Regions from separate parts of the Plantactinospora veratri genome, predicted to be linked through region 2. Evidence: riboswitches for the same ligand, from Rfam matches in the RefSeq annotation. Region 2 holds a riboswitch; the other holds the start of a gene.
What was found. A riboswitch is a leader RNA that binds a small molecule or an ion and turns the genes downstream of it on or off. The one in region 2 is predicted to bind cobalamin.
Positions count from the first base shown of each region.

Region 1: linked by a shared signal. The riboswitch ahead of V1634_RS17750 (CbtB domain-containing protein) and the one ahead of V1634_RS14545 (ribonucleoside-diphosphate reductase subunit alpha) in region 2 are both predicted to bind cobalamin.

Region 1 covers NZ_JAZGQL010000012.1:204,968-216,927, reverse strand. The annotation lists gene V1634_RS17795 (serine hydrolase domain-containing protein) at 1-1,147, opposite strand, end outside; gene V1634_RS17790 (DUF5954 family protein) at 1,485-2,474, shown strand; gene V1634_RS17785 (hypothetical protein) at 2,550-3,266, opposite strand; gene V1634_RS17780 (rhamnogalacturonan lyase) at 3,418-5,742, opposite strand; gene V1634_RS17775 (DoxX family protein) at 5,876-6,232, opposite strand; gene V1634_RS17770 (sigma-70 family RNA polymerase sigma factor) at 6,388-7,308, shown strand; gene V1634_RS17765 (NADPH-dependent F420 reductase) at 7,325-7,975, opposite strand; gene V1634_RS17760 (histidine phosphatase family protein) at 8,155-8,772, opposite strand; gene V1634_RS17755 (CbtA family protein) at 8,769-9,566, opposite strand; gene V1634_RS17750 (CbtB domain-containing protein) at 9,580-9,783, opposite strand; cobalamin riboswitch at 9,818-9,960, opposite strand; gene V1634_RS17745 (cobalt-precorrin-6A reductase) at 10,102-10,854, shown strand; gene V1634_RS17740 (precorrin-2 C(20)-methyltransferase) at 10,897-11,960, opposite strand, start outside.
Region 2 covers NZ_JAZGQL010000008.1:508,242-520,201, forward strand. The annotation lists gene V1634_RS14520 (glycerophosphodiester phosphodiesterase) at 1-96, opposite strand, end outside; gene V1634_RS14525 (PadR family transcriptional regulator) at 400-957, shown strand; gene V1634_RS14530 (ABC transporter ATP-binding protein) at 950-1,687, shown strand; gene V1634_RS14535 (ABC transporter permease) at 1,688-4,069, shown strand; gene V1634_RS14540 (ribonucleotide-diphosphate reductase subunit beta) at 4,115-5,110, opposite strand; gene V1634_RS14545 (ribonucleoside-diphosphate reductase subunit alpha) at 5,194-7,635, opposite strand; cobalamin riboswitch at 7,823-8,054, opposite strand; gene V1634_RS14550 (SDR family oxidoreductase) at 8,293-9,108, shown strand; gene V1634_RS14555 (condensation domain-containing protein) at 9,685-11,046, shown strand; partial or broken gene V1634_RS14560 (DJ-1/PfpI family protein) at 11,179-11,700, opposite strand; gene V1634_RS14565 (GlxA family transcriptional regulator) at 11,712-11,960, opposite strand, start outside.

The sequences.
Region 1 (11,960 bases), on a different contig from region 2:
CGTCCGCGCGGCGCAGCACCGCCGTTGCGGCCTCGTCCCCGGCCAACTGGGTGGTCAGGGAGAGCACGATCGCCCGCCGGCCATCCGTGGTGACGCCGTTGATCGTGCTCATCCCGGGCACGTCGCCGCCGTGGCTCCAGTAGCCGCCGCAGGCGTTCGGACTCCACATGATGCCGAGCCCGTAACGGGCGCCCGGCAGGTAGTCCTGGACGGTTTCGGCGAGCACGGTGCGGCGCATCTCGGCCAGCTGGGCCGGGGCGAGCAGCCGGCCCTGTTGCAGGGCCTGCCAGAATCGGACCAGGTCGGATGGGGTGCTGACCAGGTCACCGGCCGTGTAGGCCATGGTGGTGTTGAACAGGGTGGTGTCGTCCAGCGGCCCGCCCGGCTCCCACTGCTGGTAACCCCTGGCGTGCGGCCCCGGCAGGTGCACCCGGTCCCCCGGCGTGGAGGTCTCGGTCAGCCGCAGCGGCCGCAGGATGCGGTCCCGCAGTTCGGCCGCCCAGCTCCGGCCGGTCACCCGCTCGATCAGCATCCCGGCGAGGATGTAGTTGGTGTTCGAGTAGTCCCAGCTTGTGCCGGGGGCGAACATCGGCGGGTGCGCCATGGCCAGCGCGACCAGTTCCTCGGGCTCGTGGTGGTCGAACCGGTGCCGGGCGTACCCCTCGGCGGAGGCGAGTCCGGGCAGATCCCGGGTGTAGTTGTAGAGGCCGCTGGTGTGCTGGAGGAGCTGCCGGACGGTGATCCGCCGGCCGTCGTTGCCGTTGCCCGCCACCACGCCGGGCAGCCAGCGGTCGACGGTGTCGTCGAGCCGGAGCCGACCCTCGCCGACCAGTTGCAGCACTATCACCGCGGCGAAGGTCTTGGTGTTGCTGCCGATCCGGAAATACCCGTCCCGGGGTACCGGCGCACCCGTGGCCAGGTCTGCCGTTCCGGCCCGGGCATAGCTGTCGCGTACGCCGTCCCGGGCCAGCCCTTGCACCCCGGCGATGCCGAGGGCGTGCAGGTCGGTCACGCCGACCCGCAACCACCGTCCACTGTTGACGGATACGGACGCGGACGCCGGTGGCGCGACGGCGACGCCGAGCATCGCGGTCACCAACACCGCGACCGTCAGGCGCCGAGTGCCTCGACCGAGCTTTCTGGACACGTTGGTCTCCTCCCCCTCCGACCACCTGGCCCCACCCTAGGAAGCCGGTCGATGTGTCCACATCGGTGTTCGCCCCGAAGGGATGTCCCCGGCTCGGGCAGGTGGCCGAGCCAGCAGGATGGCGTGTCGCACTCCCCGTAAAGCATCCTAGGACAACCTTGGTGGACGGTCGCGGGTACGGCGAAGGTCCGCTCGGCTGGCCCTCCGCCCGCCGTGTCGACGGGTCGCGCTCCCACCCGGCGCCGCCGGCATCTGTACCAGAACGGTACGAGCGCGGTGGGCTGCGGATCAGGTACGACCGGGGCACACTGCGTGCATGACTCATCACGGTAGGCAGGTGCCGGATCATCTGCTGATCCGGATCACCCAACGGAACGATCCGGTATCGGCGGTCTCCGAGGACGACGCCCGGCGCCGGTCGCTCGCCTATCCGAAGCTGATGTGGGGAGCACCGGTCTTCGGGTACGCCGAGGAGGTGGCCGGCCGGTGGCGGATCCTCAGCCTCGGCGGCGACCAGCCGCAGGGCAGCCGGGACGGGCTCGGCTCGCACTTCCGCCGGCTGCTCAGCGAGACGCCGGAGACCGCCGGACACGCGACGCGACGCCGCGAGTACCGGGAGGCGATCCGGCTGCTCGACTGGGAGGTGGTCGACGATCTCACCGTGCACGGGCGGCGTTACCGGATCATCCGCGCCCAGCCGTTCATCCGGATGGGGCCGGACGGGCCCGAACCGCCCCGACCCACCGACCCGGACCCGTACCCGCCGGGCAAGACGCGCGGCGTCCGGTCCCAGGAGGAGGGCTTCGTCATCGACCCGACCGCGAGCACCGGGCTCTCCGACGGGCTACTGCGGATAGAGATGGTCCCCGCGTTCTACAAGGCCGGCATCGTCCCCGACGACGTCCGGGCCGACTCCCGCCGGGCGCTGGTCACCCACCCGAACGTGGTGCTGCTGCCGGTCGGCTTCACCATCGGCGAGTACGTGCGCGGGAGCTGGCAACCCCGGTCGTTCAGCACGTACCCGACACCGCAGGCCGCCCGCGACTCGGCCGCCTTCCGGTTCAGCGACATCGTCCCGCACGAGGACGCGTCGCTGGAGGAGATCCGGGCCGCGTACACCCGGGCGCTGGAGGAGTTCGAGGCACCCCGTACGGACGAGTTCGAGATCCGGGGCGTCCGCTGCCGGGTGACCCGGGTCGAGCGGTTCGTCCGGGTCGGCCCGGACGGCCCGGAGGGTCCCCGACCCTCCGACTGGGATCCGGAGCCGCCGCCGGAGCTGCACTGCCAGCAACTGCGCGAGCAGGGCCTGCTCCCCGACCCGGACTGAGCCGCGCGGGGGCCGACCGTCCGTCGCACCGGACGCACCCGGACCCGGAGCGGGCGCGGGATCGTCCGGATCCGCTCAGACGGTGCTGGGTCGGTCGGCACGGCGGGGCCGCCGCCACCGGTATCCGGCGACGAGTCCGAGCCCGGCGAGCGCCACGACCAGCAGCGTGCCGGCGACCAGCAACGCCCGCCGGGACGTGCTCGTCGCCTGATCCGGCGCCGCTTCCGAGCCGGCCGGCCCGGCCGCGGCACTCCGGTCGTCGACCGGTGCCGGGGCGGCCGCCACCTCGAACGGGTTCCGGTCCGGGTCGACCGGGACCGTCGGCGGCCGGATCGCGCCGGGCCAGTACTTCTCGGTCTCGGCCGCCTGGAGCGGCGCCGGCACGCCGAGCAGCGCCAGCCCGCCGGGCACGGTGAGGGTGCCGATCCGGTAGTCGGTGAACCGGCCCTGTACGGCGGTCACCGTCCAGGCACCGGCGTGCGGTACCGCGACGGCCGCCGCGTAGTGCGCCGGCTCCGGCAGTGCCGTAGCCGGGAACGACAGTGAGGCGCCCTTTCCGTCCTCCAGCCGCAACGCCACCCGGCCGAGATCACCCTCGTAGGGGTGGAAACCGTGCTGGAGCACCCAGAGCCCGATCGTGTAGCCCCGGCCCGGTTCCAGCCGCTCCGGCAGCGGGTCCAGCAGGGTGGCCGCCCAGTTGCCGGCCTGAGCGGGCGTCGGGGCGAGCAGTAGGGTGCCGGCCAGCGCGACCAGGGTCGCGGCGACGGCGGCGAGCATGCGACGGGTGCGCATCGTTGACCACCTCCACCGAGGACGAGCCGCGTCCCCGCCGCCCGGTTCCCGGCCCCGCCGGTACGCCGGAAAGTCCCCGGACGCCGACGGACCCGGCACTCCGGGTGGAGCGCCGGGTCCGTCCGGCGTCGCGCGGTGGTCCCGCCGCCGGTCAGCGGCCGGGCAGCGGCACCCGGGACCAGTCGATGTCCGAGCCCAGATAGAAGCTCGGATACGACGGCTGGTTGTACGTCGTCTGCTGCCGGGCCACTTCGACCCGGTACTGCGGATCGTGCATCAGCGTGTAGAGCTTGCGGTCGGTCAGCTCGGTGCTCAGGTAGATCCGGATCGCCGAACTGTCCACCGTGCGGACGAGCAGCTCCTCACGCCAGTCCCCGAGGACGTCGGCGACCAGGCCCGGGTTGCCCTTCGTCCCGTTGTTGGTCCGGGTTCCCTCGGCGGTGAGCAGCCGGCCCCGCTGCCAGTCGTCGATGGTCGGGGTCACCTCCTGGGCACCGTTGACGATCTGGGTGGTCATGTCGGCCGCCCATCGGATGCTCTGGTTGGTGCCCGGGATGACGGTGCCGAGCAGGTCGCCGTCGGCGGTACGCAGACCGGGCCCGTCCGGCTGGCCGCCGACCACGGTCGCCCAGGTCTCCAGGCCCGGCTCGGCGGGTACGACGTCGCCGACCATGCCACGTCCGGTGTCCACGCCGGTGTAACCGCCGTATATCACCTCACCGGTACGGGCGTCCCGCAGCGCGTAGCCGTACGGCGCACCGGTCGCGCCCTCGTGCACCATGAAGATCTCCAGCCCGGGACGGGCCGGGTCGATGTCGGTGACGTGCAGGGCGTCGCCGTGCCCGACCTTGGCCCGGGCACCCGGGTTGGCGCTGCCCGGGGGCAGGATGCCGTAGGAGCTGTAGAGCAGGCTGCCGTCGTGGTCGATGGTGGCGCCGCCGTAGACGATCTCCTGCTTGCCGTCGGCGTCCACGTCGGCGACGCTGAGCGAGTGCGCGCCCTGGGTGGTCAGGGTGCCGTACTCCGGGTCGGTGCCCTCCCGGCCGTGCGGGCCGTCGTTGAACGGGTTGCTCATCGGTACCCAGCCGCTGTCGACGTACCAGCCCTCGCGCAGCCGCCGGCCGTCCCAGCGGTAGGCGACCAGCGTGGCCCGGGTGTAGTAGCCCCGGGCGAAGACCGCCGACGGGTGCCGGCCGTCCAGGTAGGCCACTCCGGCGAGGAACCGGTCCACCCGGTTGCCCGGCTCGATCCGGCTCATCGCGTAGTCGCCCCACATCAGCCCGTCGTCGTGCCGGCCGGGCTTGTAGTGGATGGTCTGCAGCTCGCGGCCGGTCCCCCCGTCGAAGACGGTCAGGTATTCCGGCCCGTCCACGATGAAGCCCTGGAACGCCCGCAGCGCGTTGCGGGCGCTGCGCGCCGGGGCGTAGACGTCGAGGAAGTGGTCGACCAGCGCCTCGGCGTCCGGCCGGGAGAGCGGGTAGGTGTAGGTCGGGGCGAGTCCGAAGGCCTGCTCCAGGGTGGCCGGCCACCGCCCGGCGACCACCTCGGGGTGCCGGTGCCAGCCGAGGAAGAGGTCGACGAGCTTCTGCCGGTACTTCTCCGGGGTCAGCCGGTAGTCGTCGGTGTGCGCGTACCCGGCCCGGACGTCCTCGCGGGGCATCGTGACGTACCGCTCCGAGACGATCCGGCCCTGCCGGTCGTACCGGGTGACCTTGGTGCCGGGGGCCGTCTTGAGCATCATCTCGGCCCGGTTGTCGCCGTCGAAGTCGTAGACCAGGAACTGCGTGTAGTGCGCCCCGGCCCGGATGTTGACCCCGAGCGAGACGCGGTGCAGCAGGGTGCCGTCGAGTTCGTAGGTGTCGAGGTAGACCTCGCCGGTGTAGCCGACCTGGGAGACGTCCTTGGAGTTCGACGGATCCCACTTGACCACGTACTCGTACTGCCCGTCGCCGTCGACGTCGCCGACGCTCAGGTCGGACGCCGAGTAGGTGTACGCCTCACCGGTCGGGGTCACCCCGTCGGCCGGCTTGCGCAGCGGCAGGTCCCGGTGGCCCTCGGCCCACGGGGTCACGGCCGCGCTCCGGGCGCCCGTCCGGCCCCGGACCACCGCCGCGACCTGGTAGGCGGCGGTGCCGGTGCCGGCCCGGTCGAGATAGTTGGTGCTGTCGGTGACGGTGCCGATCCGCCGCCCGTCCCGGTAGACGGCGAAGTCGGCCCCGGTCAGGCCGGTACGGCTCCGGCCGGTCGCCTCGGCGCCGAGGAGTCGCCAGCTGAGGAACACCCCGTCGGGGGTGGCGACCGCGACGAGCCCGCGGTCGAGGCGTTCGAGGTGGGGTCCGGCGCCGTGTCCGCCGCCGCCCTGGCCGGCGGAGACCGCCGCCGGACTGCCGACCAGCAACACGGTCACCGAGAGGGCCGCGACGGCCGCCCGCGACAGCGAGGCGAATCTCCGGCCGCCCCTGGTTCGAGATCTCATGGGTCTCCAATGTGGGTCCGACCCGATCCTGCCGGTGGGACGAACGCGACCGGGCTGAAACGATACAACCCACTGAGAATTCTGGATCCCGGGCCGGCTTGTCAAGGTCGCACCCGCCCCGAACGGCGGCGTTTCAGCCGGACACCGCGATCTCCAGCACCAGGCAGGCGAGGGCGAGCGCCAGGAAGCTGCCGGCGTAACCAACGGTGCCGAAGACCCGGGCCCGCAGGTGCACGGTCACCGCCCCGACGAAGAACAGCACCAGGCCGGTCGCCGCGGCGAGCCCGACCGCCGGCACCCCGAGCAGGCCGAGCAGCAGCCCGGCCGCCCCGGCGGCCTTGAGCGCGGCGAGCGGCGGCAGCCAGGACGGCGGCACACCCACCCGGGCGGAGTTGGCGAGCACGAACTCCGTCCGGGCCAGGTCGACGGCGGCACTCCAGGCACAGGCCACGATGGTCAGCAGGGCCACCACGACGTACGCGGTCAGCACGGCGCACCTGCGGGCTGCCGGTGGACGGGCAGGGCCGGGCGGCTGGCGCGGGGCACCATCGGTAGTCTCACGGGGTCGCTCCCCTCGGCTCTCACGGACACGGTCGTCTCGGGCTGGTCACCCCCATGACGTCTGATGCCTGGAGAAGGTGACCCGTGAGCCCCGACGAATTCCTCGCCGACCGGTTCGCCCGCGACCGGCAGCACCTGCGGGCGGTCGCCTACCGCCTGCTCGGTTCGCTGCCCGACGCGGAGGACGCCGTACAGCGGGCCTGGCTGAAGGCCGACCAGGCCGACCTGCGCGAGGTACGCAACCTGAGCGGCTGGCTGACCACCGTCACCGCCCGGGAGTGCCTGGACATGCTGCGGGCCCGGAGCCGCCGGGCCGAGGTCGCCCTCCCCGACCCGGAGTTCCCGGCACCGGGCGCGACCCCGCTGACCGCCCCGGAACGGACCGCGGAGGAGGAGGTGCTGCTCGCCGAGTCGGTGGGGCTGGCGCTGCTGGTGGTACTGGACCGGCTCTCACCGGCGCAGCGGGTCGCCTTCGTGCTGCACGACCTCTTCTCGGTACCGTTCGAGGAGGTCGGCCGGGTGCTGGACCGCTCCCCGGCGACAGCGAAGAAGCTGGCGAGCCGGGCGCGGGAGCGAGTGCGCGGGCCGGCTCCCAGACAGCGCCGGCTCGCCGCCCGGCACCTCCCGCTCGTGGCGGCCTTCCTCGCCGCGTCCCGGGGCGGCGATCTGGACACCCTGCTCGACCTGCTGGCACCCGATGTCGTGCGCAGGGCCGATCCGGTGCTGCTGCCCGCCGGGATGCCGACCGAACTGCGCGGGGCGCGGGCGGTGGCGGAGGAGACCCGGCACTTCGCCGCGCGGGCCCGGCTCGGTGGTACCGCCTGGGTCGACGGCAGCCCGGGGATCGTGATCGCTCCGCGCGGTCGGCTCAGCGCCGTGCTGCGGCTGACCGTCGAGGCGGGGCGGATCTGCGCCGTCGACGTGATCGGCGACCGGGACCGGCTCGACCGGGTGACCATCGCGGTTCCCGACGACACCGGCCGGTCGCCGGAGCACGCCCCGTAGTCCCGGCGGGGGCGACCTACCGCAGTACGCCCCGGACGGCCAGTTCGAACTCGGGGCGGCGCAGCGAGGCGCCGAAGACGGGGCCGCCGGGTTCGAGCAGCCGCCCGGCGGCGAGGCTCTCCAGCCGTACGGCGTCGTAGCCGATCCGCTCGACGACCCCGGCCACCAGGTTCGTCGCCGCCCTGTCGTCGCCGGCGACCCCGAGCGCGCGCCGGTCCGGGTCCCCCGCCGGTCGGCGCTCCTCCTCGATCTGGTGGTAGCCGGCGTGGTTGAACGTCTTCACCACCGTCGAGCGGTCGAGCCGCCGGGCCACGATCTCGCTGCTGCCGTACCGGGGGTCTTCGAACATCTCCTGTACGCCGTCGGTCGGCGGCCAGTAGTTCATCGTGTCCACGACCAGCTTGCCGGCGACGAGTCCCGGGTCGAAGTCCGGAAACCGGTGCAGCGGGATCGCCAGTACCACGAGGTCGGCGTCGCGTACGGCGTCGGCGGCCCACCGTGGCTCGACGCCCGGCACCAGGATCTGGGTGATCAGGGCGATCCTCTCGGGGTCACCGGAGGCGGCGATCGTCACCCGATGGCCGGCCGCGAGCGCGACCCGGGCGATCACCGGGCCGACGTGTCCGGCACCGAGTACGGCGATCCGGGGCAGCGCCGAACCGTTCATGATCGGGAAGTCCTCGCGGCGAGAGCCGCCGGCACCCGACGGGGGCGCTCCGGCCGCGTCACCGGCACGGCGGCGACGGCGGGAGCGTGCCGACGGATCAGACCCCGCTGTGTCCGCACGACCCTCCCCCGTCTCGTTGACGCGTCAAGTATACCCGGGCAACCGGGTCGGCCCGCCGGTTACTCCGGCTCGGCACCGTCGGGCCCGACGCCGGGCGCGGTGAGCCGGAGCTGCCACCCCGGGCCGCGCCCGGTCAGCCGCACCACCGCCAGCGGCGCCACCTCAAGCCGCCAGAAGGTGGCGACCGGCAGCCCCAGTGCCCGGACCAGCGCGGCCCGGACCACCACCGGATGGGTGACGGCGACGATCCGGCCACCCCGGTCGCGCTCTCCGGCCAGCCAGCGGCCGACCCGGTCGAGCAGCGCCTCGACGGACTCGCCGCCGTGCGGGGCCGCCCCGGTGACATCGAGCCAGTCCCGCAGCGCGTCGGGCTCCCGGGCGGCGACCTCGGCCAGGGACAGCCCGGTCCACCGCCCGTAGTCGCAGTCGGCCAGCTCGGGCACGGCGGTCGGCCGCAGGCCCAGCGCGTACCCGGTCTGCCGGCCCGCCTCGGCCGGAGTGCTGAGACAGGCGTCGACCCGGCCGAACGGCCCGCGCCGACCCGACCCGGTGTGGGCCAGGGCGCGGGCCGCCGCCAGACCGGCGCGATCCAGGCTCTCGTCGCCGCCGCCGAAGACCGTCCGGCGCAGGGCGGCGGTGTGCGCGTGGGCCACCAGGTGCAGACTGGTCGGGCTCACCGTCCGGCCGGGACCCCGGCACCGTCCGGCGTCCCGGCGGACTGCCCCGGCCCACCATCGACAGGCCGCCGCCGCTCCCGGCCCCGCCAGCCGAGCAGCACGGCGAAGAGCAGGCCGATCCCGGTCCAGAGCACCACCTGGGTACCCAGCGAGGCGAGCCGGAACTCCCACAACAGGGTCGCCGGGAAGCCGTCCGGCACCTCCGGGTACGACGGCAGCACGATGTAGGCGACCACGGTTACCAGCAGGAAGCCGCCGACCGCCGCCGCTGCCCGCAGCGCGTACGGGGTGTGCGGGGCGACCGAACGGTGGGCGAGCGCACCGGCCCAGACGGCCACCAGGCCGAGCACCACCAGCAGCAGGTAACTGCCGGTCCGCTGGTCGATGGTGTCCGGGTTGCCGACCGCCGGAGGGTTCGCCGGATACTTGCCGAACGGCACGACGACCGCCCCGAGCAGTGCCGCGCCGGCCAGCAGCAGTGCCGCCCGGCCGTCGTCGGTGCTGTGCAGTCGACGGCGCAGCAGGACGTACCCGATGGCAAGCAGGCCGCCCATCGCGGCACCGAACAGTCCGGTGGCGAGGAAGAGCCCGGCGCGCTGACCGTCCCGGCCGACCAGTTCCTCGGCGTGGTGGTCGGCCTCGACCCCGGGTGTGCCGTGGGTCGCCGCTTCCTCGATCGCGATCGCGGCGTCGATCCGCGGCTCGCCGACGAAATAGGCGAAGGTCCCGGCGACCAGACCGGCGACCAGGCCTGCGAGCAGGCCACGCAGCAGTACGGACAGGAACGTCGGCACGGCGTCGAGTCGATCAGTGGCAGGGGACGCCGAGCAGGTGCCGACCGTCGTGCATCAGCTCGTGCAGGTACGTGCCGCTGCGTGAGACGGCCCCCTGGTCGAAGGCGACCAGGTAGACCAGCAGGGCGAGCAGCGCGACGACGGCAAGGGCGGTCCACAGTAGCCGGACGGAGACGACCGGGTGGGAGAGCGGACGGGCCGGAACAGGGCTGGACATGCGCGTAGAACCTCCTCGGGGATGACGCGTCCCCGTCGACAGGCTGCGACGACCGAGCGTCCTGGCTCGCGGGACCCCGACCGGGTCGGGACCGCTCACAGTGGCGCGACCGCGCCGGACTTTCACCGGCTTCCCTCGTACCGCCGCAGATGGCCAGTCGACCGTAACCGGGTGGTACCCGCCGGTCAACCGGGGCACCGGTGCGGCGGCCCGCCCACGGTCGGCCGGTACGGCGTACCGCCCGCTCCGGGTGTCGGAGGTCACCGCCGGAGCACCGTCCGGTTGTGCCGGCCAGGGTCGGCCGATACCGTCGCGCCCGTGACGACCCGGGTGCTGCTGCTCGGCGGCACCGCCGAGGCGCGCGAACTGGCCGCCGCGCTGGCCGGCCGCCCCGACACCGTGGTGGTCTCCTCGCTGGCCGGGCGGGTCGCCGATCCCCGGCTGCCGGTCGGCGAGGTGCGGATCGGCGGGTTCGGTGGACCGGCCGGACTCGCCCGCTGGCTGACAGAGCACCGGATCGACGTACTCGTCGACGCCACGCACCCGTACGCGGCCCGGATGAGGTCGTCGGCGGTGCAGGCGGCCGAGGCGACCGGGGTGCCGTACCTGCGGCTGGAGCGTCCGGGTTGGACGGAAGGCCCCGGGGACCGGTGGCACCGGGTACCGGATCTCGCCGCCGCCGCCGAGCTGCTGCCCCGGCTGGGCCGCCGGGCCTTCGTCACCACCGGCCGGCAGGGACTCGGCGCCTTCCTGCACCTGACCGGCACCTGGCTGCTGGTCCGGGTGGTCGACGAACCGACGGTCCCGTTGCCGGGCAACGTCACCCTGCTCCGCGACCGGGGGCCCTATCAGGTGGCGACGGAGCGGGAACTGCTGACCGCGCACCGGATCGACGTGCTGGTCAGCAAGGACAGCGGCGGGACGTACACGATGGCGAAGCTGGCCGCCGCCCGCGAGCTGGGGCTGCCGGTGGTGCTGGTGGACCGGCCGGCGCCGGTCGCCCTGCCGGCGACGGTCGGCGAGGTGGCCACCGCGCTGGCCTGGCTGGAGCGGGCGCTGCCGGCAGGCTAGCCGGCCCGGAGCGGGCCGGGAGCCTGGCCGGGCCGGCGGTGCTCAGCCGGGGTAGGTCCGCGGTGTCCAGACCACGGTCGAACCGTCCGCCCGCCGGTCGGTCCGGGTGGTGGAGGAGCCGACGATCAGCAGGCAGCGCATGTCCACATCGGACGGATCGAGTTCGGCCAGCGGTACCACGGTGATCCGCTCCCCCGGCCGGCCCACGTCCCGGGCGATCACCACCGGCGTGTCGGCGCTCCGGTGCCGCAGCAGGACCTTCCGGGCCGCCTCGACCTGCCACCGCCGGCTGGCCGAGGCCGGGTTGTAGAGCGCCAGCACCAGGTCGGCGGCGGCCGCACCGGCCAGCCGCTGCTCGATCACGGCCCACGGCTTCAACCGGTCCGAGAGCGAGAGCACCGCGAAGTCGTGGCCGAGCGGGGCACCGATCCGGCTCGCCGCCGCCTGCGCCGCGGTCAACCCGGGCAGCACCCGTACCGGTACGGCGCCGAACCGCTCGTCGGTGGTGGCGACCTCCAGCACCGCCGTGGCCATCGCGAAGACTCCCGGGTCACCGGAGGAGACCACGGCCACCCGGGCGCCGGCCAGGGCGAGTTCCAGGGCGTGCCGGGCCCGGTCGATCTCGACCTGGTTGCCGGAGGTGTGCCGGTGCTGTCCGGGGCGGTGCGGCACCCGGTCGACGTACGGGCCGTAGCCGACCAGGTGCTCCGCCTCGCGCAGCGCCTGGCTGGTCTCCGGGGTGAGCCAGCGGGTGCCGGCGGGACCGAGGCCGACCACGGTCACCCCGCCGGCCGGTGCCCCGCCCCCGGGCTGCGCCGTCGGGCCGGTCGACGCCATCGGGCCGGGCTCCGCCGCCGCGCCGGGTTCCGCGCCGAGACCGGCCGCCACGGCGTCGCCGGTCGGGCTGGTCAGCACGGCCAGGGAGAAGTACGGCACCCCGTCCGGGTCGACCTCGGCCAGCGGCAGCTCCCGGCCGGTCGGCGTGGTGGCCCGCTCGACGTACCAGGCGTCGGCCAGCCGCCCAGCATCGGCGAACGCCGCCCGTACCTGCGGAAACGTCCGCCCCAGCTTGAGTACGGCGGCGGCGTCGGTGTCGGCCAGCCGGC
Region 2 (11,960 bases):
CCGGTCGTCGTGCGCGGCGGCCTGGCTGGCCGGCAGCGCCACGGCGGTCGCCAGCAACGCGCCGGCCAGGCCGAGCGTGGAAAGGGTACGTGCCAATGTCGTCTCCCGTCGGTCGAGGCGGGGCCGTGCCGCCGGGCGCGGCTCCGCTCCTGGATCGACCTGGAATCCAACCCCGTCCGGGCGACCAGCAGTCGGGCCACGGCTGTCCGGATGGTGAATCTCCGGGGTGTCGACCTCCGGCACCCGTCCCCGTCATCCGGCCCCCTCTCCCCGCCTGCGCCGGGTCGACGGAATTATCGCCGACCCTCCACTCCGGCGGGCCGCGTCCGACCGGGTGGCGTCCTTGACCGTCGATGCCTAACCGTTAAGCTCTAGCCGCTAGGTATCGGAGGTCGGTGGATGAAACACCTTCTGCTCGGGCTGCTCGCCGCCGGCCCGGCCCACGGCTACGAGCTGCGTCGACGCTACGACGAACTCTTCGCCGACGCGGGCGGCGAGGTGAACATCGGTCAGATCTACGTGACCCTCGGCCGGCTGGAACGGGACGGGCTGGTCGCACACACCGCCGAGTCCGGCGGCGACCGACGGGACCGCAAGGTCTACCGACTCACCGAGCCCGGCACGGCGGTACTGCACGAGTGGCTCTCCGCCCGTTCCGATCCCCCACTGGTCAAGCCGGACGTGCTGCTCCGGCTGGTCGCCGCCCGGCTGGCCGCGCCCCTGCTGCCCGACGTGGATCCCCGGACGGTCATCACCAACCACCGGCAACGCTGCCTGGAGGCGCTCCGGGCACTCGACCAGCAGGCGTCCCGTACCGCCGCCGGCAGCGTCAGCGGCCTGCTGGTGCAGGCGTCCGCGCTGCACCTACAGGCCGAGCTTCGCTGGCTGGAAGCGTGCCAGCAGCAACTGGCGCAGATCGAGCTCAAGACCTCCTGGAAGGGGAACGGCGATGAGTGACCCGCTGCTGCACGCCCGCGGCCTGGTACGCACCTACCACGGCGGCGTACGGGACCTCGCCGCGCTGCGGGACGTCTCGATCGAGGTGGCGGCCGGCGACTGGGTCGCGGTGACCGGGCCCAGCGGCTGCGGCAAGTCCACCCTGCTGCACCTGCTCGGCGGGCTCGACCGTCCCGACCGGGGCGAGGTGTGGCTGGCCGGCCGGCGGATGGACACCGGTTCGGAGAGCGCGCGGGCCCTGCTGCGCCGCCGGCACGTCGGCTTCGTCTTCCAGTTCCTCAACCTGGTGCCGACGATGACGGTCGCCGGCAACGTGGAACTGCCGCTGGTGCTCCAGGGCACCGGGCGGCGCGACGCCCGACACCGGGCGCTGGAGGTGCTCGACGAGTTGGGCGTCGCCGAGGTGGCCGACGCCGCGCCGGCCGAACTCTCCGGCGGCCAGCAGCAGCGGGTGGCCCTGGCGCGGGCCGTGGTGCACCGCCCCGACGTGCTGTTGGCCGACGAGCCGACCGGAGCGTTGGACTCGGCCGCCGCCGAAACCGTGCTCGACCTGCTCCGCCGCCGTCACGAGGAGGGTCAGAGCATCGTGCTGGTCACCCACGACCACCGGGTCGCCGCGACCGCCGACCGGGTGGTCACGATGCTCGACGGGCAGATCGTCGACGAGCGGGACCTGACCGGCCCGGGCGGGCGGCCGGCCTTCGGCAACCTGATCAACCTGGAGGGCTGAGTGTCCGCCATCCTCCGGCTCGCCCGCTCGGGGCTGCGTGCCGGCACCCGGGCCACCGCGATCGCCACCGTGCTGGTCGCCGCGCTGGCCACCACGGGCGTGGTCGCCGGGCTGTCGGTGCAGGGACAGGGCGGTGCGGAGGTGGACCGGATCTACCGCGACGCCGGCCGCCCGGACCTGGTCGTCTACGGCACGCCAGAGGCGCTGGAGGCGGTACGCCGGGACTCGGCGTTCGCGGCCACCTCCCCGGTGAGCCCGTACCTCGACGCGGCGGTCGCGCTCGGCCGGGACCCGGTCGACGCCCGGATCACCGCCCTCGCCGGCGACACCTCCCCGACGGGCCGGCCGCTGCTGCGTACCGGCGGGTGGCCCGCGACCGGGGTCGTCGGGGAGGTGGTCCTCGACCAGGCGGCCGCGACCGAGGCCGGCATCGGCCCCGGTGACCGGATCCGGCTGACCGTCGGCGGTCGGCCGGCGACGCTGACCGTGGTCGGCACGGCGGTCGACCTGACCGACTGCTTCTATCCGGACTGCGACCCGATCCGGCTCTTCGTCGATCCGGCCACCCTGACCAGCCTGGCTGCCCCGGCCACGCCCGTACCGACACCGGCCGCCACCCCGACACCGCCGGCCGCCGAATCGACACCGCCGGCCGCCGGTGCGCCGGCCGGGGCGCCCGGGGCCGGTCGGTCCGGGGCGGTCGGGTCAGGCGCGCTGCTGGTCGCCCGGCTGGTCGACCCCGACCAGGCCGACGCGGTGGCCGCCAGGATCGGTGCCCGGGCCGGGGTCCGGGCAGTGCAGCCCTGGCCGGACACCAGGGACGACATCCTGGTCCGGGACCGGATCTTCGGCGCCTCGCTGGCCGGCTTCGGCATCTTCGTCCTGCTCGCCGCCGCCTTCGTGGTGGCCGGCACCGCCACCGCCCGGCTACTGGCCCGGCGGCGGGAGATAGCGCTGCTCCAGGCGGTCGGGTACACCACCGGACAGGTGATCAGCGGACTGGTCACCGAGGCACTGCTGCTCGGCGCGGTGGGCGTACTCGCCGGCTGGGTGGCCGGCACCCTGCTCGCCCCGTTCCTCCAGATCGGTCTCGACGGCGCACTCGGCCGGCCGGGCCTGCGGATCACCCCGCTGTCGCTGGCCGGCTCCGCCCTGCTGGTCGGCACGGTGCTCGCCGCCGCCACCGTACTGCCGGCCTGGCGGGCGGTCCGGCAACCCGTCTCCGGCGTGCTGCGCGACGCCCCACCGCGCGGCTCTGCCCCGGCCCGGACCACCCGGATGCTCGACCGGCTCCGGCTCGGCCCCGCCCACCGGTACGGCCTCGGCGCCGTACTCAGCCGTCCCGGGCGCTCGGCGTTGACCGCCGCCGCCCTGGCGGTCGCGGTGGCGGCGGTGGTCGTCGGGGTCGGCTTCACCGCCACCGTGGACCGGATGATCGCCGAGCCGGCCCGGAGCGGTGACCCGTACGACGCCGTCGTGGTGGCGGACGGCACCGATCCGGCCACCGTGGCCGCCGCGCTGGCCGGTACGCCGGGCGTGGCCGGCTGGTACAGCCAGGTCGACCGGCGCAGCATCCTCGGCGACCAGACATTCCTGTCCCGGGCGATCGGTGGGAATCCCGCCGACGCCCGCTTCCTGGTCCGGGAGGGCCGGCCGTTGCGGGCGCCCGGCGAGGCGATCGCCGGATACGGCCTGCTGCGCCGGTTCGGGCTCCAACTCGGCGACACGATCGAGATCAGAGCCGGCGACACGGCACTGCGGTTGACCGTCGTCGGCTGGTACAGCGAGACCGAGGACACCGGAGAACTGCTGATGTACCGGGCCGAGATGCTGCCGGGGGTGGCCCCGGACGCGTACCTGGTCTCCGCCGCTCCGACCGGTACCCCGGAGGCGCTGGCCGCCGCGCTGCGAGACCGGCTCGGCCCCGCCGTCACGGTGCACGCCCGATCCACCGATCCCGGTGACCTCGGTACGTTCACCGTGGCGATGCGGCTGCTGGCCCTCCTCGTCCTGCTGGTCAGCCTGGCCAACCTGGCCGCCGCGCTGCTGACCGGCGCCCGGGAGCGGGCCCGGACCCTCGGCGTGCTCCGCGCGGTCGGGTTCACCGTCCGGCAGACCCTCGCCCAGTCCGCGACCGGTGGTGCCGCGCTCGGCCTCGCCGCGGCGCTCGTCGGCCTCCCGTTCGGCCTGCTGGTGTTCCGGCTGCTCACCGACCGGGTGATGGTCGGCATCGGCGCCGGCCCCGGTCTCGCCGAACTTCCCTCCGCCGGGCTGCTCGCGGCGATCGTGCCGGCGACCACCCTGGCCGGCGCGCTCGCCGGTCTGTTGGCCGCCGGCCGGCTGGCCCGGGCCGAGGCCGCCGACCTGGTCCGCTACGAGTGACCCGCGCACGGCACCCGGGCGGCAGGCCGCGCGCGTACCGGTGGGTCAGAAGTCGTCGTCGAACCGGACGGTGCCGGTCACCCCGACCTGGTACGCCGAGACCCGCCGCTCGAAGAAGTTGGACAGCTCCTGCACGTCCTGCAACTCCATGAAGGGAAACGGGTTCGTCGACCCGTACAGCGGGGCGATGTCGAGCTGGGCCAGCCGGCGGTCCGCGACGTACCGGAGGTATTCCCGCATGTCCGGGAGGGAGAGTCCGGAGACGCCGTGTTCGAGCAGGTCCTCGGCGAACTGCACCTCGCACTCGACCGCCTCGGCGAGCATCTCCCGGACCTGGCCGCGCAGCTCGTCGTCGAAGAGCTCCGGCTCCTCCCGGCGTACGGTGTCGACGACGTCGAAGGCGAACGCCATGTGCATCGACTCGTCCCGGAACACCCAGTTGGTGCCGGAGGCGAGCCCGTGCAGCAGCCCACGGGACCGGAGGAAGTAGACGTACGCGAACGCCCCGTAGAAGAAGAGCCCCTCGATGCAGGCGGCGAAGCAGATCAGGTTGAGCAGGAACGCCCGCCGGTCGGCCCGGCTCCTCAGCTCACGCAACTCGAAGACGGAGTCGATCCACCGGAAGCAGAACTCGGCCTTGCGGCGGATCGACGGGATGTTCTCGATCGCGGCGAAGGCGGCGAAGCGCTCCTCGTCGTCCGGCACGTACGTGTCGAGCAGGTTGAGGTAGAACTGCACGTGCACCGCCTCCTCGTAGAGCTGGCGGGAGAGGTAGAGCCGGCCCTCCGGCGAGTTGACGTGCTGGTAGAGGTTGAGCACCAGGTTGTTGGCCACGATCGTGTCGCCGGTGGCGAAGAATGCCACCAGCCGGCTGACCAGGTGCCGTTCGGCCGGGGAGAGCCGGTCCAGGTCGGCCAGGTCGGCATGCAGGTCGACCTCCTCGACCGTCCAGGTGTTCCGGATCGCGTCGCGGAACCGGTCGAAGAAGTGCGGGTAGCGCATCGGGCGCAGGGTCAGGTCCATTCCGGGGTCGAGCAGCATGGGTACCTCGGGGTCTCTGGTGGGTCGGTCGGCGGCGCGGCGGCGGCTGACGGCGGGCTCGGTCGAAGGTGCGGCGGCGGTGGTCACTGGCAGGCGTCGCAGGACTCGGGGTTCTCCAGTGAGCAGGCCAGCGCCGGGTCCGGCGAGTCCGCGCCGGGCAGGGTCACGGCGGGCAGCGCGGGCCGGGCGCTCGGCTGCGCCGTCACCGTCGCCTGCTGGATCCGGGTGGCCGGGCGGGACCGGAGGTAGTAGGTCGTCTTCAGCCCGGACTTCCAGGCGTACAGGTACATCGAGCTGAGCCGGCCGATCTCCGGGGCGGCCATGAAGAGGTTCAGCGACTGGGACTGGTCGACGTAGGGTGCCCGGGCGGCGGCCAGGTCGATCAGCGCCCGCTGCGGCAGTTCCCAGGCGGTACGGAACACCTCCCGCAGCCGCGCCGGCAGCTCCTCGATGCCCTGCACCGAACCGTCCGCCCGCTTGATCGCGGCCCGGATCCGCTCCGTCCACAGCCCGCGCGCCTTCAGCTCGGCCACCAGGGCCGTGTTGACCTGGAGGAACTCCCCGCTCAGCGTCTCCCGCTTGAACAGGTTCGAGACCTGCGGCTCGATGCACTCGTAGCAGCCGGCGATGGAGGCGATGGTGGCCGTCGGGGCGATCGCGACCAGCAGCGAGTTGCGCAGCCCGTACGCCGAGATCCGCTCGCGCAGCGCCGCCCAGCGCCCGGTCTGGTGGCCGGCCACTCCCCAGAGGTCGGGTTGGAGCTGCCCGGCCGCCGCCCGGGTCTGCGGGTACGCCGGATGGGCGCCGAACCGCTCGGCCAGCCCGGCGGAGGTCTCCAGCGCGGTCAGGTAGATCTCCTCGGCGATCCGGGTGGAGAGTTCCTTCGCGGCCGGCGAGTCGAACGGCAGCCGCAGCGCGAAGAAGACGTCCTGCAACCCCATCACCCCGAGCCCGACGGGCCGCCAGCGCGGATTGCTCGCCGCCGCCTCCCGGCTCGGGTAGTAGTTGATGTCGATCACCCGGTCCAGGAAGGTCACCGCGGTCCGGACGGTCTCCCGCAGCCGTTCCCAGTCGATCCCGTCCGGGGCGGCGGACGCGCCGCCCGGGTCGGCCCGGCCGGTGGTGCCGGTGACCAGGTGCGCGGCCAGGTTGACCGAGCCCAGGTTGCAGACGGCGGTCTCGGTATCGCCGGAGACCTCGACGATCTCGGTGCAGAGGTTGGAGAGGTGCACCACGTTGCCCGGCTCGGCGGTCTGGTTGCAGAGCCGGTTCGAGGTGTCCTTGAAGGTCATCCAGCCGTTGCCGGTCTGGGCCAGCGTGCGCATCATCCGGCCGTAGAGGTCCCGGGCCCGGACCTGGCGGACATAACGGCCCTGCTCCTCGGCGGCCCGGTACGCCGCGTCGAACTCCGCCCCCCACAGGTCGGGCAGCTCCGGCACCTCGTCCGGGTCGAAGAGCGACCAGACCTCGTCCGCCTCGACCCGCCGCATGAACTCGTCCGGGATCCAGTTGGCCAGGTTCAGGTTGTGGGTCCGCCGGGCCTCCTCGCCGGTGTTGTCCCGCAGTTGCAGGAACTCCTCGACGTCCGGGTGCCACGGTTCGAGATAGACGCAGGCCGCGCCCTTGCGCCGACCGCCCTGGTTGACGGCCGCGACCGACGAGTCGAGGGTACGCAGGAACGGGACGATGCCGTTGGACGCACCGTTGGTGCCCCGGATCAGCGCGCCCCGGGAGCGTACCCGGGACCAGGCGATGCCGATCCCACCGGCGAACTTCGACAGCCGCGCCACCTGGGCGTACCGGTCGTAGATCGAGTCGAGTTCGTCGCGGGGCGAGTCGACCAGATAGCAGGAGGACATCTGGGTGTGCCGGGTGCCCGAGTTGAACAGCGTCGGCGAGCTGGGCAGGTAGGCGAGCGACGCCATCAGCCGGTAGAAACCGATCGCCTCGGCCGGGGTACGGGAGAGTCCACAGGAGACCCGGAGCAGCCAGTACTGCGGGGTCTCCAGCACCAGCCGGTCGACCGGATGCCGCAGCAGGTACCGGTCGTAGACCGTACGCAGCCCGAAGTACTCGAAGCGCCGGTCGGCGGTCGGGTCGACGGCGTCGTCCAGCGCGCGGGCGTACGTCCGGACGAACTCGGCCGTCTCGTCGCCGATCAGGCCGTGCCGGTGGCCGAGCCGGATCGACTCGCTGAACGAGTCGACGCCCTGTCCCCGGACCTCCTGTTCGAGGTATCCGGCGAGCAGCCGGGCGGCCAACCGGGAGTACTGCGGCTCCTCCCCGATCAGCTCGGCGGCGGTCTGCACGCAGAGCCGGTGCAGGTCGGCCGCGCTGGCCCCCTCGGGCAGGCCGTTGACCACCCGGGTCGCCAGCCGTACCGGGTCGACGTCGGGGAGGTCGTCGGCCTGGCGGCGCACCGCACGGGCGATCGTGTCGACGTCGGCCGGTCCGGGCGCGCCTCCGCCGCTGGGCGCCTGCGGCGGGCCGGCGCGCCAGTCAGGGCGGTGGGCGGTTCCCCGCATCGTCGACCGCTCGCCGTCTCCCGCCGCCGACCCGTTCGGCGTGGCCTCGGTGACCGTCACAACTCTCTCCTCGCGCACTCGACTCCTCCGGTGGCGGAGGAAGCCGCGCGGGGACGCCGACGGGCACGCGCTGACGTGCGTCGGTGGCGTCGGCCGTCCCGCGCGGCCTCGGACCGCCGCGTACGGGCTCGTACGCGGCGCGCTGGCAGGTCTTCGGACTCGTGGACGGGCCACGGGCGTACCCGGGGTTCGCCTACTGGCCGTCGCTTCCCAGGCGTCCGGCTGTGGGGCCGGGCGACCCAGTGCGTGATGACGGCGGTCGTTTCCACTCACCGCTGCGGGGCAGTCCCGGACTCCCACCGGGTTCCCTCTTGCCTCGAACGCCGGACGGCGTGCGAACCAGCTGCGATCAACACCATATATAGGGATGGTCAGAAAGTCATACCCCAAGATGTCGTGTCGGCGTGTCGGCAACCTCACGGCCGTGTCCGGCGTGCGCCACGTGCGCCACCGGCCTGCCCGGGCACGGCGGAACCTCGTGGTCTTACGGGGACGGTCACAACGGCCGGCCCTGGCCCGTCCTTGCGATGCCACCGTGCCCCGGCCGCCGACTCGTCGGTCCGGCTCCGGCCCGGTCCCACGACACACGGAGAGACCATGGACATCCTGATCACCGGAGCGACCGGGCGGCTCGGCCGCGTACTCGCCCCGGAACTGGCCCGGGCCGGGCACACCGTGCGGGCCGCCAGCCGGACTCCGGCACCGACCGGGAAACCCGCCCCGGGCCGGCCGGCGGAGGAGGTCGGCCCGGTACGCCGGATCCGGCTCGACCTGGCCACCGGGGACGGGTTGCCGACGGCGGTCGACGGCGTCGACACCGTCGTCCACCTGGCGTCCGCGCCCTACCAGGGCGGTTACACCCGCCAGGTCGACCTGACCGGTACCCGGCGGCTGGTCGAGGCCGCTGGCCGGGCCGGGGTACGGCACCTGGTGTACCTGTCGATCGTCGGCGCCGACCGGGTGCCCTGGCCGTACTTCCGGATCAAGATCGAGGCCGAGGCGGCGGTCGCGGCCGGCCCGGTGCCGTGGACGGTGCTCCGGGTCACCCAGTTCCACGAGTTCCTGGCCGAGGCGATGAGCCGGCTGGCCCGGTTGCCGGTGCTGCCCGTCGACCCGCGAATCACCGCGCAGCCGGTCGACGTCGCCGACGTCGCCGCGCACCTGCGGTGGCGGGTGACCGCCGCGCCCGGCGGGGCGACGGAGGAGTTCGGTGGGCCGGCGGTACTGGACGCCGGCACGCTCGCCCGGGACTGGCTGGCAGCCCGGCAGCTCCGGCGCCGGCTCCTCCGGCTACCGGTGCCGGGTCGGCTCGGCCGCGCCTTCCGGGCGGGTGCGCTGGTCTCCCCGACCGGCGACCGGGGACGGATCACCTGGTCGGAGTACCTCGCCGGCTCGCCGGGCCAGGCACGCTAGGGCACCCGGCCCCGGATCCGCGACGAGCGCGCGTACCGGCCACGACCACGGCGGGTACCGGTCCCCCGCTGCTGGCGTCCGGAAGGGACGGATCAGCGCCCTCGTTCGCCGGGAGTTCCGGACGACGTGTGCGGTGCGACGTGGACGGGTCCGGGGCGGGCTGACGAAGCCTCGCCACCGGCCGTACGACCGCTCCGGCGACCTCTACCCGGAGTCCGGGTTGGCCTGGCCGTCCCACACAGTGGACGATCGGCCTGACCTGCGGGCAGCAGCGTTCCGCGCAGCGGAACGACGAGCAATGACATTTCCGGCGAAAAAGGCGGGCACTGTTCCGACGCGTGGCGGGGAGACAGCGCCGCACCACCCCTGGTAACGTCGGCGACACTCGGCGTCGAATCATGGATCTCCATGTTTCCGTCCGGCGTCGCCCTCGTACCGGCAGGTGCTCGAACAGGGAGTTGTCACTGCCCAGATGAGCCTCTCAGTTCTTCTCGCGTCACGGGTGCCTACCGCGCCGGGCCCGCTGGTCGTCCCCGGCTCTCCGGCCACGTCCACCCGACCTCAGGAGGTGACGGGATGACCAGTTCGGTCGACCTGCGGGGCGGCTACCCCCTCTCACCGGTCCAGCGTGACCTCCTCCGCCCGGCCTCGGACGAGGCGGATCCGGCCCGCGACCTCCAGCAGGTACGCCTCGTCATCCGTGGCCGGCTGCGGGTCGCCGAGTTCCAGCAGGCCTGGGACCGGGTGATCGCCCGCCACGAGGTGCTGCGCACCGGGTTCGTCCGGGGCGATGACGGGGAGACCCTCCAGGTCGTCGCGGCGGCGGCGCCGGCCGAATGGCACCTCGACGACCTACGGACCATCCGGGCGTGCCAGCGTCGACGCGGCCTCGCCGAACTCCTCGCCGCCGACCGGGTCCGGAACTTCGCGCTGGACGTACCGCCGCTGTGCCGGTTCGCCCTGCTCCGCGTCTCCGAGACCGAACACCTGCTGGTCTGGACGGCCCACCACCTGGTCGTCGACGGCTGGAGCCTGCCGATCCTGCTCCGCGAGGCGCTGGCCGAATACCGCGCGGCCATCGAGGGCCGGGACGCCGGGTTGCCGGCTCCGATGCCGTTCCGCGACCACATCGCCTGGTCGGCCGTGCGTGACCTCGCCGAGGCGGAGGAGTTCTGGCGCGCGGAGTTGTCCGACCGGCCCGTGCCCGGACCGCTACAGAGCGATCCGCCGGACTGGCAGGGAGATCCGGCGGACGCGTTCGACGAATACCCGCTCGAACTGACCAGCGAGGACACCTGGCTCCTGCACGAGACCATCGGTCAGCAGCGACTCACGCTGGACGCGGTCGTCCAGGGCTGCTGGGCCCGGCTGCTCGCCGCCCGCGCCGGCACCGACGAGGTCGTCATCGGCGCGACGGTCGCCGGCCGGGCGACCGGACCGGGGGCCGAGACCCTGGTCGGTCCGCTGGCCACCACGGTGCCGGTCCGGGTCCGGATCCGACCCGACCAGCCGGTCGGGGTGTGGCTGCGGGGGTTGCAGGCCCGTCAGGCCCTGGCCCGCCCGTTCGACCACGTGCCGCCGGCACTGGTCCGGTCCTGGGCCGGGCCGCCCGCCGAGGTGCCGCTCTTCGAGACCGTACTCGACTTCGAGAGCTACCCGATGGACAACGACCTGTTCACCGGTACGGCCGACGCGTCGACCCTCTCCGTACGCTTCGACGGCCGGTGGTCGGCGTCGCACCACCCGCTCAACCTGCTCGTCGTACCGGGTGAGCGGCTCGGCCTGCATGCCAGGTACGACCTGCGGCGCCTCACGCCGGAGACGGTCGAGAGCCTGCTCACCGATCTCGCGTTCCTGCTCAGCCTGGTCGCCACGAACCCGGAGCGTCCGGTCTCGACGCTCTGCCCGCCGGACGACGAGCCCCTCCCCGCCGACTAGCCGCGCTCACCCGGATGCCGGGCGGATACCCGCCCGCGGGCCGCTGGCGTGCCGCTCCCGGACCGCCCGGGACGCCTTCGCCGGTGATCCGGCGTCGAACGGCGGCTGGGGGTCGTACTCGATGGCGAGCTGGATGGCCTCGGCGGTGGTCCGGTCGGCGAGCCGCGCGGCAAGGGTGAGTGCCATGTCGATTCCGGCGGAGACCCCGGCCGCGGTGAGCAGTTTGCCGTCGTCGACCACCCGTCGAGCCGAGTAGGTCGCGCCGAAGGAGGCCAGCCGCTCCGCGCTCCGCCAGTGTGTGGTCGCGGTACGGCCGCGCAGCAGTCCGGCGGCGCCGAGCAGCAGCGAACCGGTGCAGACCGACGTCGTCCACCGGGTGCCGTCGTGCACCCGCCGGATCCACTCCGGCAGTGCTCCGCCGGCCAGGTGTGCGTCGACGCCGGGGCCACCGGGCACCACGAGTACGTCACAGGAGTCGACGTCGTCCAGCGCGACATCGGCCGTCAGGGCCAGGCTGCCGACGTTGTTCCGGACCGGCCCGGTGGCGGTCGCCGCGAACACCACCTCGGCGCCGGGCAGCAGCTTGAGTACGTCGTACGGCCCGACGGCGTCGAGCGCGGTGAACCGGTCGAAGAGTGGGATCACGATACGCATGGCGGGTCCTCTCAGCCGAAGTGTTGGCGGTACCGGCCGGGGGTGACCCCGACCGTGCGCCGGAAGCGGCGGTGCATCGTCTCGACGGTGCCGAACCCGCAGCGCCGGGCGATCGATCCGAGCGGGGTGTCGGTGGTCTCCAGCAGGCGCCGGGCGGCCTCGACCCGGGCCGCCTCGACGTACGCGGCGGGGGTCTGGCCGGTCTGCGCACTGAACACCCGGGCGAAGTGCCGCTCGCTCATCCCGGCCCGGGCGGCGAG